DNA from 2 places in the Pantoea sp. App145 genome. Region 2 is predicted to be linked to the other one. Evidence: predicted binding sites of a transcription regulator. Region 2 holds the regulator's gene; the other holds the start of a gene.
What was found. The regulator LexA, encoded in region 2, represses DNA repair genes until DNA is damaged. The targets are predictions, from matches to a motif close to TNCTGTATGTACATACAGNA.
Positions count from the first base shown of each region.

Region 1: umuD (translesion error-prone DNA polymerase V autoproteolytic subunit) is a predicted target of LexA. The motif match lies at 1,535-1,554, and genes of this name have one in related genera.

Region 1 is NZ_CP133293.1:95,643-99,059, forward strand. Features, by position in the region: gene lpxP (kdo(2)-lipid IV(A) palmitoleoyltransferase) at 1-774, shown strand, start outside; gene RCF31_RS25325 (hypothetical protein) at 880-1,011, opposite strand; gene umuD (translesion error-prone DNA polymerase V autoproteolytic subunit) at 1,011-1,433, opposite strand; gene RCF31_RS25335 (hypothetical protein) at 2,903-3,352, shown strand; gene RCF31_RS25340 (hypothetical protein) at 3,388-3,417, shown strand, end outside.
Region 2 is NZ_CP133290.1:2,477,374-2,480,790, reverse strand. Features, by position in the region: gene plsB (glycerol-3-phosphate 1-O-acyltransferase PlsB) at 1-940, opposite strand, end outside; gene RCF31_RS11340 (diacylglycerol kinase) at 1,067-1,435, shown strand; gene lexA (transcriptional repressor LexA) at 1,541-2,155, shown strand; gene dinF (MATE family efflux transporter DinF) at 2,248-3,417, shown strand, end outside.

The sequences.
Region 1 (3,417 bases), on a different replicon from region 2:
TCCAGGCCCTTTCTGAAACGACGGGAAGGAATTGCGATTAGAAATATCGAACTCTGTTTTCCCGAGATGACCCCGCTTGCCCGAAGCCAGATGATCAATAAAAACTTTATTTCTCTCGGGCTTGGGCTGATGGAGACTGGTATGGCCTGGTTCTGGAGCGATGTGAGAGTCAAAAAATGGTTTGATGTCGAAGGGATTGAAAACCTGACCAGTGCAACCAGAGGGGTAATGGTTGTCGGGATCCATTTCATGTCCCTTGAATTGTGCGGAAGAGTTATGGGGTTATGTCACCCCATGATGGCAACGTATCGCCCGCACAATAATCCATTGATGGAATGGGTTCAGACAAAAGGGCGTATGCGTTCAAATAAGGCGATGATTAATCGACGTAATTTATCTGGCTTTGTTCATGCGCTCAAGGCAGGTGAAGCAGTGTGGTTTGCACCAGATCAGGATTATGGGTCAAAGGGGAGCGTTTTCGTACCTTTTTTCTCGGTAAAGAAAGCAGCCACGACGAACGGAACGTATACACTTTCAAAACTCGCTGGTGCACATTTGATCACACTCAGCATGATTCGACGGAGCGATAAAAAAGGTTATCACATGTATATCAGTAATCCGTTGTCGGGCTTTCCTGAGGGAGACAAGGTCGCCGCAGCTGCTTATATGAACAAGATTATTGAGCGTGAAATTCTCCGTGCTCCTGAGCAATACCTGTGGATGCACCGCAGGTTTAAAACGCGTCCTGAAGGCGAAGTCTCTTTATACAAATGAATCATTCTACTGGTCATGAGCCAGAATCTATCTTGCCTGCCACTGTGTATTTGTTAAGAATGGGATGTGTAATTATATGGTCTACTGGGTATTTGTATTCACTAACTAACGTTTCTCACCACTCAGATCGTTGTTACTGAGAGCCACCACGGCCTGACCGCGCAGGTCGGGCCTGAACAGCGCCTCGCAGCTGGCATAAAAGCTGTTCACATCGGCCAGTCCGAACATCGGCATCATTACCTCCGGCGCGTGCGCGTGCTGTGGAAGAACCAGGTCACCACGCCCATCAGCTGCAGCGTCTCCGGATAAATGACGGGATAAGCCGGATTCATCGGCAGCAGCGCCAGTCGCGGATGCAGCTGCAGGCGCTTGACGGTGAATTCCCCGTTCACCTCGGCGATCACCACATCGCCCTGGCAGGCTTCTTCTGCCCGGTCAACGACCATGACGTCACCGTCGAACAGCCCCAGATCTTCCATGCTGCTGCCGCTGGCCCGGACAAAATAGCTGGCCGCCGGGCGCCGGATGCAGAGTTCATTGAGGTCGAGCTCGGACTCAACATAATCCGCGGCCGGGCTGGGGAACCCGGCCGGACACAGGTCGGCATAGAAGGGGATCCCCAGCTGAATTCTGTGCTCTGCGGGACGAAGCAGGGTCATCCCCGTCGGGACAGGCAAAATTTCACTCTCAGCAGCCAGCGCCTGTGCGTCACAGGGCGGAGAAATGGTGTGAGTCTGCGGCATGTTTTTTACCTTTCCTTGGCTGTATATATATACAGTATCAGATCGAATTACCGCGATCGCAAGAGGGCAGGGGAGGGGAGGGGCGTCTGCGTGAACCATGTGGCTGACGCGGCAGGCAATTTTATTTCTCCGCTGCTTATGCCGGAAACCACACTATAATCACGGTGAGCAACGTAGCGGCAGGGAAGCCTCAGCACAGGACTTTCTGCCTGCCCGGGTTCGCCCGGGCCTTTTTCCATGACTTCCGCAGTTTCAGCCCGTTCCGGGCGTAAGCAGACACTCTCCGGTCCCGATGATATGACGCTTCCTCGCCACGGCTGTTCGTTCCTCGCTGGCGCTGCGGTACGCCTCAGCCGTGACTGCGGCGAGCGTTGCCGGCAGACGGAAAGAGCGGGTAATTATTTCCGGTCAGTTATTGTGCAGAGCAGAGACGGCGTTTTATTCTGGCGGTAACAATAATGAAAAAACTCTGTGGTCTGTATGGACGGGTGCACTTCTCCCGGGCGGTTTCTTGCTTATCTTATGGCAGAGCACGACATTTCCGTGGAAATGTTCTGCCACCGGACGGGACTGGATAACGCCGACGCGTGGGCCTTTCTCGGGGGGCGAATTCCGGTCACGCCCGGGCTGGCTGAGCAGCTGGGCAGAGTGTTTCACTCGCCAGGATTCTGGCTCATCCGGCAGGCCATGTGGGAGCTGAAGGCGCCTGCTGCAGATGACAGGACGGACTGAACGGCGTGGTCATTCCGCCCGGTGCGTGATAATTTCTGACAGGCCTGCGCGGGCTCTTTAATCCATCCAACACCGGGGTTAAATAAACTGTGCGCCCGCGCAGGCTCCCTGCTTAAGCCACATTTCGTTACAGGGTTGCATTGTCCCGCCACTGAATTATTATTCTTCTGCTACTCACTATTGCATGGCAGTCTTCATGCACTCACGTTACCCCTGTGGTCTCTCTGACAGCCGCAGGGGTCTTTTTTAATCGAGCCGGCCTGAAGACCGGACATCTGAGTCGATATGGCTTCATCGCCCGGTTTAACCTCCCGGGCTTTTTTTTGTCCGTTTTCTGAAGGCCGTCGCTGCGCTCCGCTTCTGCGCGGCGCGGCGTCCCGCCTGACGCCGCCTGCTGTTACCCCCTCACTTTTTCAGCTGATTTCGCGGGCTACCCGGGGCACGCCGTGCCTTCACGTTAGCCGGGCCGCTTCTCAGTCGAGCGTTCACTCCGTCACCTGCTCACCCGTTCCCCGCCGTGCGCGGGACATTCAGTCCGCTCCGGCGGCGCGTGCGGCTTCCGCGGGAGCGCCTGCCTGCTCCGCTTTTCGCCCGGCTGCTGTGGCGGCACGGCGTGAGAGTGCGCCGTGCAACCATCAACGGAGGAGAGGAACATGCCGAACTGGTGCTGTAACCGGCTGCGCGTGAGCGGCCGCAGTGAAGATATCGGGCAGGTGAGGGCGCTGTTTGCGGGCGGTGGTTATCCGTCGTATGCGCGGGCGGCAGCGGAGGGTGTCCAGCTGTTTCTGGCCGGGTGTGCCGGGGTTCTTCGCCCTGACGGTGGGGCGCATTATGCGCCGTATCCGGCGCTGACCGGCACAAAAGGTTATCCGTCATGTGCAGGAGAGGGACGCGACGGGCACAACGATGTGACGGTGGAGCACTGGTATGCGGAGCAGGGCTGCGACTTCCGCGGTTATGCCCGTTACGCCGGTGGGGTACAGACGGAGAGCTTCAGCGATTCGCTGGGGTGGAGCGACGCGAATGAGGACGATGAGGACGCCTGCCCGGAAGTGACCGGCCCGGCGTGGATTCAGGACAACGTGGCGCATTTCGGCGGCTGACAGGAGGCAGCGGGCGCAGGCCCGCCGGTAAGAGCATGAATAAACACATCACCATTGCAGATTTG
Region 2 (3,417 bases):
GGTAATCCATATGGCTGCGATGGCAGGGAACATAGACAATCTCGTGACCATCCTGTGCCAGCTGACGTACGCGCTCGCCGCCATTGACGTTGATACCCTGATAGAGTCGGCTCCACATCCATCCCATGACGCGGTCAGTGACGCGGATGGCCTCATAGGAGAAGTCAGCCGCAATCTCTTCCATCATTTCAATGGCGTTCTGCTGTGCCTTCTCATGGGAAATCTTTTTGCTGCGCGCTTCATCTTCCACAGCCTTTTCAATGGCTTTCGATTGCAACAGCTTGTTAAACAGATCCTGGCGGGCGGGTAAACGCGGGCCGATGGCAGCCAGACGCTGGCGGGCGAAGTGAATACGCGCCACGCGGGCCAGTTTTTGCGCAATTGACTTGTCAGTTCCATGCTCGGTTGCCATCTGACGTAGCGACACTGTCGGCGAGAAGCGGACAAAGCTGTCGCGGCCATGCCAGAGAATGGCAAAGAACTTCTGTACACCGTTAAGAATGCGCAGATGTGGCGTCTGTTCACCCTGTACTTCACGGCCTGGTGCGCGTCCAAACATCACCGACACTGGCAGCATTTGCACATCCAGTTCGGGGTTGCTGCGATGCAGATCGAGATAGTCATGAAATAGCTTCACTGACTCCAGATTCGGCACGAAATAAGGGAAAACGCGTGGACCGTCGTGGATAAAGACATAGCGTGGCAACAACGTGCCATCAATTTCCAGTGGTGTAAGCGGATCCGGCAGATCGTGTTTCAGACACTGCGAACGCAGTGTGAGTAGATCGGCCTTGGAATCATAAGGCAGCACATATAGGATTGGCCGCGTTGAATCTAACCCATGTTCAGACACAGGATCCGACGGAATAGCCTTACTCTTTACCAAAATGGAGAGTGGTAAATTCAATAATTTATAATAAAGTTTACGCCAACCTGACATAGACAACTTTAAGCCTCTTGTTAGCAAAGCGCGGCAAGCATACCAGAAAGTGCCGCGAAGATCTGTGGCCGTGCCATTCCCGGCTGCCCAGACATTGACGTCAAAACGAGTAAAGGGTTCAACGACATGGCAAATAACGTCACCGGTATTCTCAGGATAGTGAAAGCTGCCGGTTATTCCTGGCAGGGATTGCGCGCCGCCTGGCAACATGAAGCGGCATTTCGCCAGGAGGCTATCGCCGCACTGGTGGCGATTGTGGTGGCATGCTGGCTGGATGTTGACGCGATCTCCCGCGTACTCATGATCGGTTCTGTGGTGCTGGTGGTCATCGTTGAGATTATGAATAGTGCCATTGAAGCCGTCGTCGACCGCATTGGTCAGGAGCGTCATCCGCTGGCCGGACGCGCGAAAGACATGGGGTCGGCTGCCGTATTGTTAGCTATCTTACTGGCTATTTTCGTCTGGATCGCGCTGCTTTGGTCGCATTTGCGATAAGGATTCCGGATTCATCAACTCGCTGATTTTTCCCTCAGTTTTGGTTTCCATTTCGCCAATACCTGTATATACTCACAGCGACTGTATAAACAACCAGGGGGCGGGATGAAAGCGTTAACCAGCAGGCAGCAACAGGTCTATGATCTGATTCGCGACCATATCAACCAGACGGGCATGCCGCCAACGCGTGCGGAAATTGCTGCGCAACTGGGCTTCCGCTCACCGAATGCGGCAGAAGAACATCTGAAGGCTCTGGCACGCAAAGGCGTGATTGAAATCGTCTCCGGAGCGTCGCGCGGTATTCGTTTATTAATGGAAGAAGAAGCCAGTGAGGGGCTGCCGCTGATTGGCCGTGTCGCCGCGGGTGAACCGTTACTGGCCCAGGAGCACATCGAGGCTCACTACCAGGTTGATGCCAACCTCTTCAAACCCACCGCTGATTTCCTGTTGCGCGTTAGCGGCATGTCGATGAAAGATATCGGCATTATGGATGGTGACTTACTGGCGGTACACAAGACTCAGGAAGTGCGCAATGGCCAGGTCGTGGTGGCGCGCATTGATGATGAAGTCACAGTGAAACGCTGGAAAAAGCAGGGCGCGATTGTGCAGCTGCTGCCAGAAAACAGTGACTTCCAGCCGATTGTGGTCGATACCCGTGAACAGTCACTCACCGTTGAAGGGCTGGCGGTGGGTATCGTGCGCAACGGCGAATGGCTTTAATCCTTTAAATCCCCCACTACGGTAGCGCCTCTGCGCTGCCGTGGTTTGATTTGCCAAAATAACTGTAGCGCAGCACAAACCGGGACGGGCTGATGCAGCTGTTTTCCTCCTCTGATAAGACACTCTGGCGGCTGGCGCTGCCGATGATCCTTTCGAATATCACGGTGCCGTTGCTCGGCGTGGTGGATACCGCGGTGATTGGCCATCTTGACAGTCCGATCTATCTCGGTGGCGTGGCAGTGGGTAGCACTGCAACCAGCTTCATTTTTATGCTGCTGTTGTTTTTACGCATGAGCACGACCGGACTGACTGCCCAGGCATTTGGTGCCAGCGATAAAACGGCGCTGGCGCGTGCGCTTACCCAACCGTTGCTTATCGCATTGATCGCAGGTGTGTTGTTTATGTTGCTGCGCACACCTGTCAGCAATCTGGCGGCTGCGCTAATGGGAGGCAGCGTTGCGGTACAGCAACAGGCGCAACTGTTTATTCAGATTCGCTGGCTCAGTGCTCCCGCTACGCTGGCTAATCTGGTACTCCTGGGCTGGCTGTTGGGTGTGCAGTATGCACGCGCACCCGTTGTTTTGCTGGTGGTGGGCAACCTGGTCAATATTCTGCTGGATCTGCTGTTTGTGCTCGGCCTGCACTGCGGAGTGGCAGGCGCTGCTGCGGCTACGGCACTGGCCGAATACGTCACCCTGGGTGTCGGGCTGTTGATGGTAGCTCGGGTATTAAAGCTACGTGGTATTGATTTCACCCTGCTGAAAGAGAGCTGGCGCGGTGGTGCCGCCCGCCTGTTTCGTCTCAATCGCGACATTATGTTGCGCTCATTTCTGCTGCAAATCTGTTTTGCTTCTCTGACGATCTTTGGCGCGCGCATTGGGCCAGATGTGGTTGCAGTCAACGCGGTTCTGCTGATGTTTCTCACTTTCACAGCCTACGCACTGGATGGTTTCGCTTATGCGGTTGAAGCCTGCTCTGGTGAAGCGGTTGGTGCGAAAGATCGCAGCCAGTTGTTGCTGGTCTGGCACGCGGCATGCCGTCAGGCAGGCCTGGTGGCGTTGCTGTTCGCCATGATGTATGCCCTGTGCGGGGTACAAATTGTCGGGTTGCTGACCTCGCTGGACGAACTCCGCGCAGCCGCCGACCGTTACCTGGTGTGGCAGGTGGTGATGCCCCTGGTGGGGGTATGGTGTTATCTGCTGGATGGCATGTTTATCGGCGCGACGCGTGGCAGGGAAATGCGTAACAGCATGGCGCTGGCG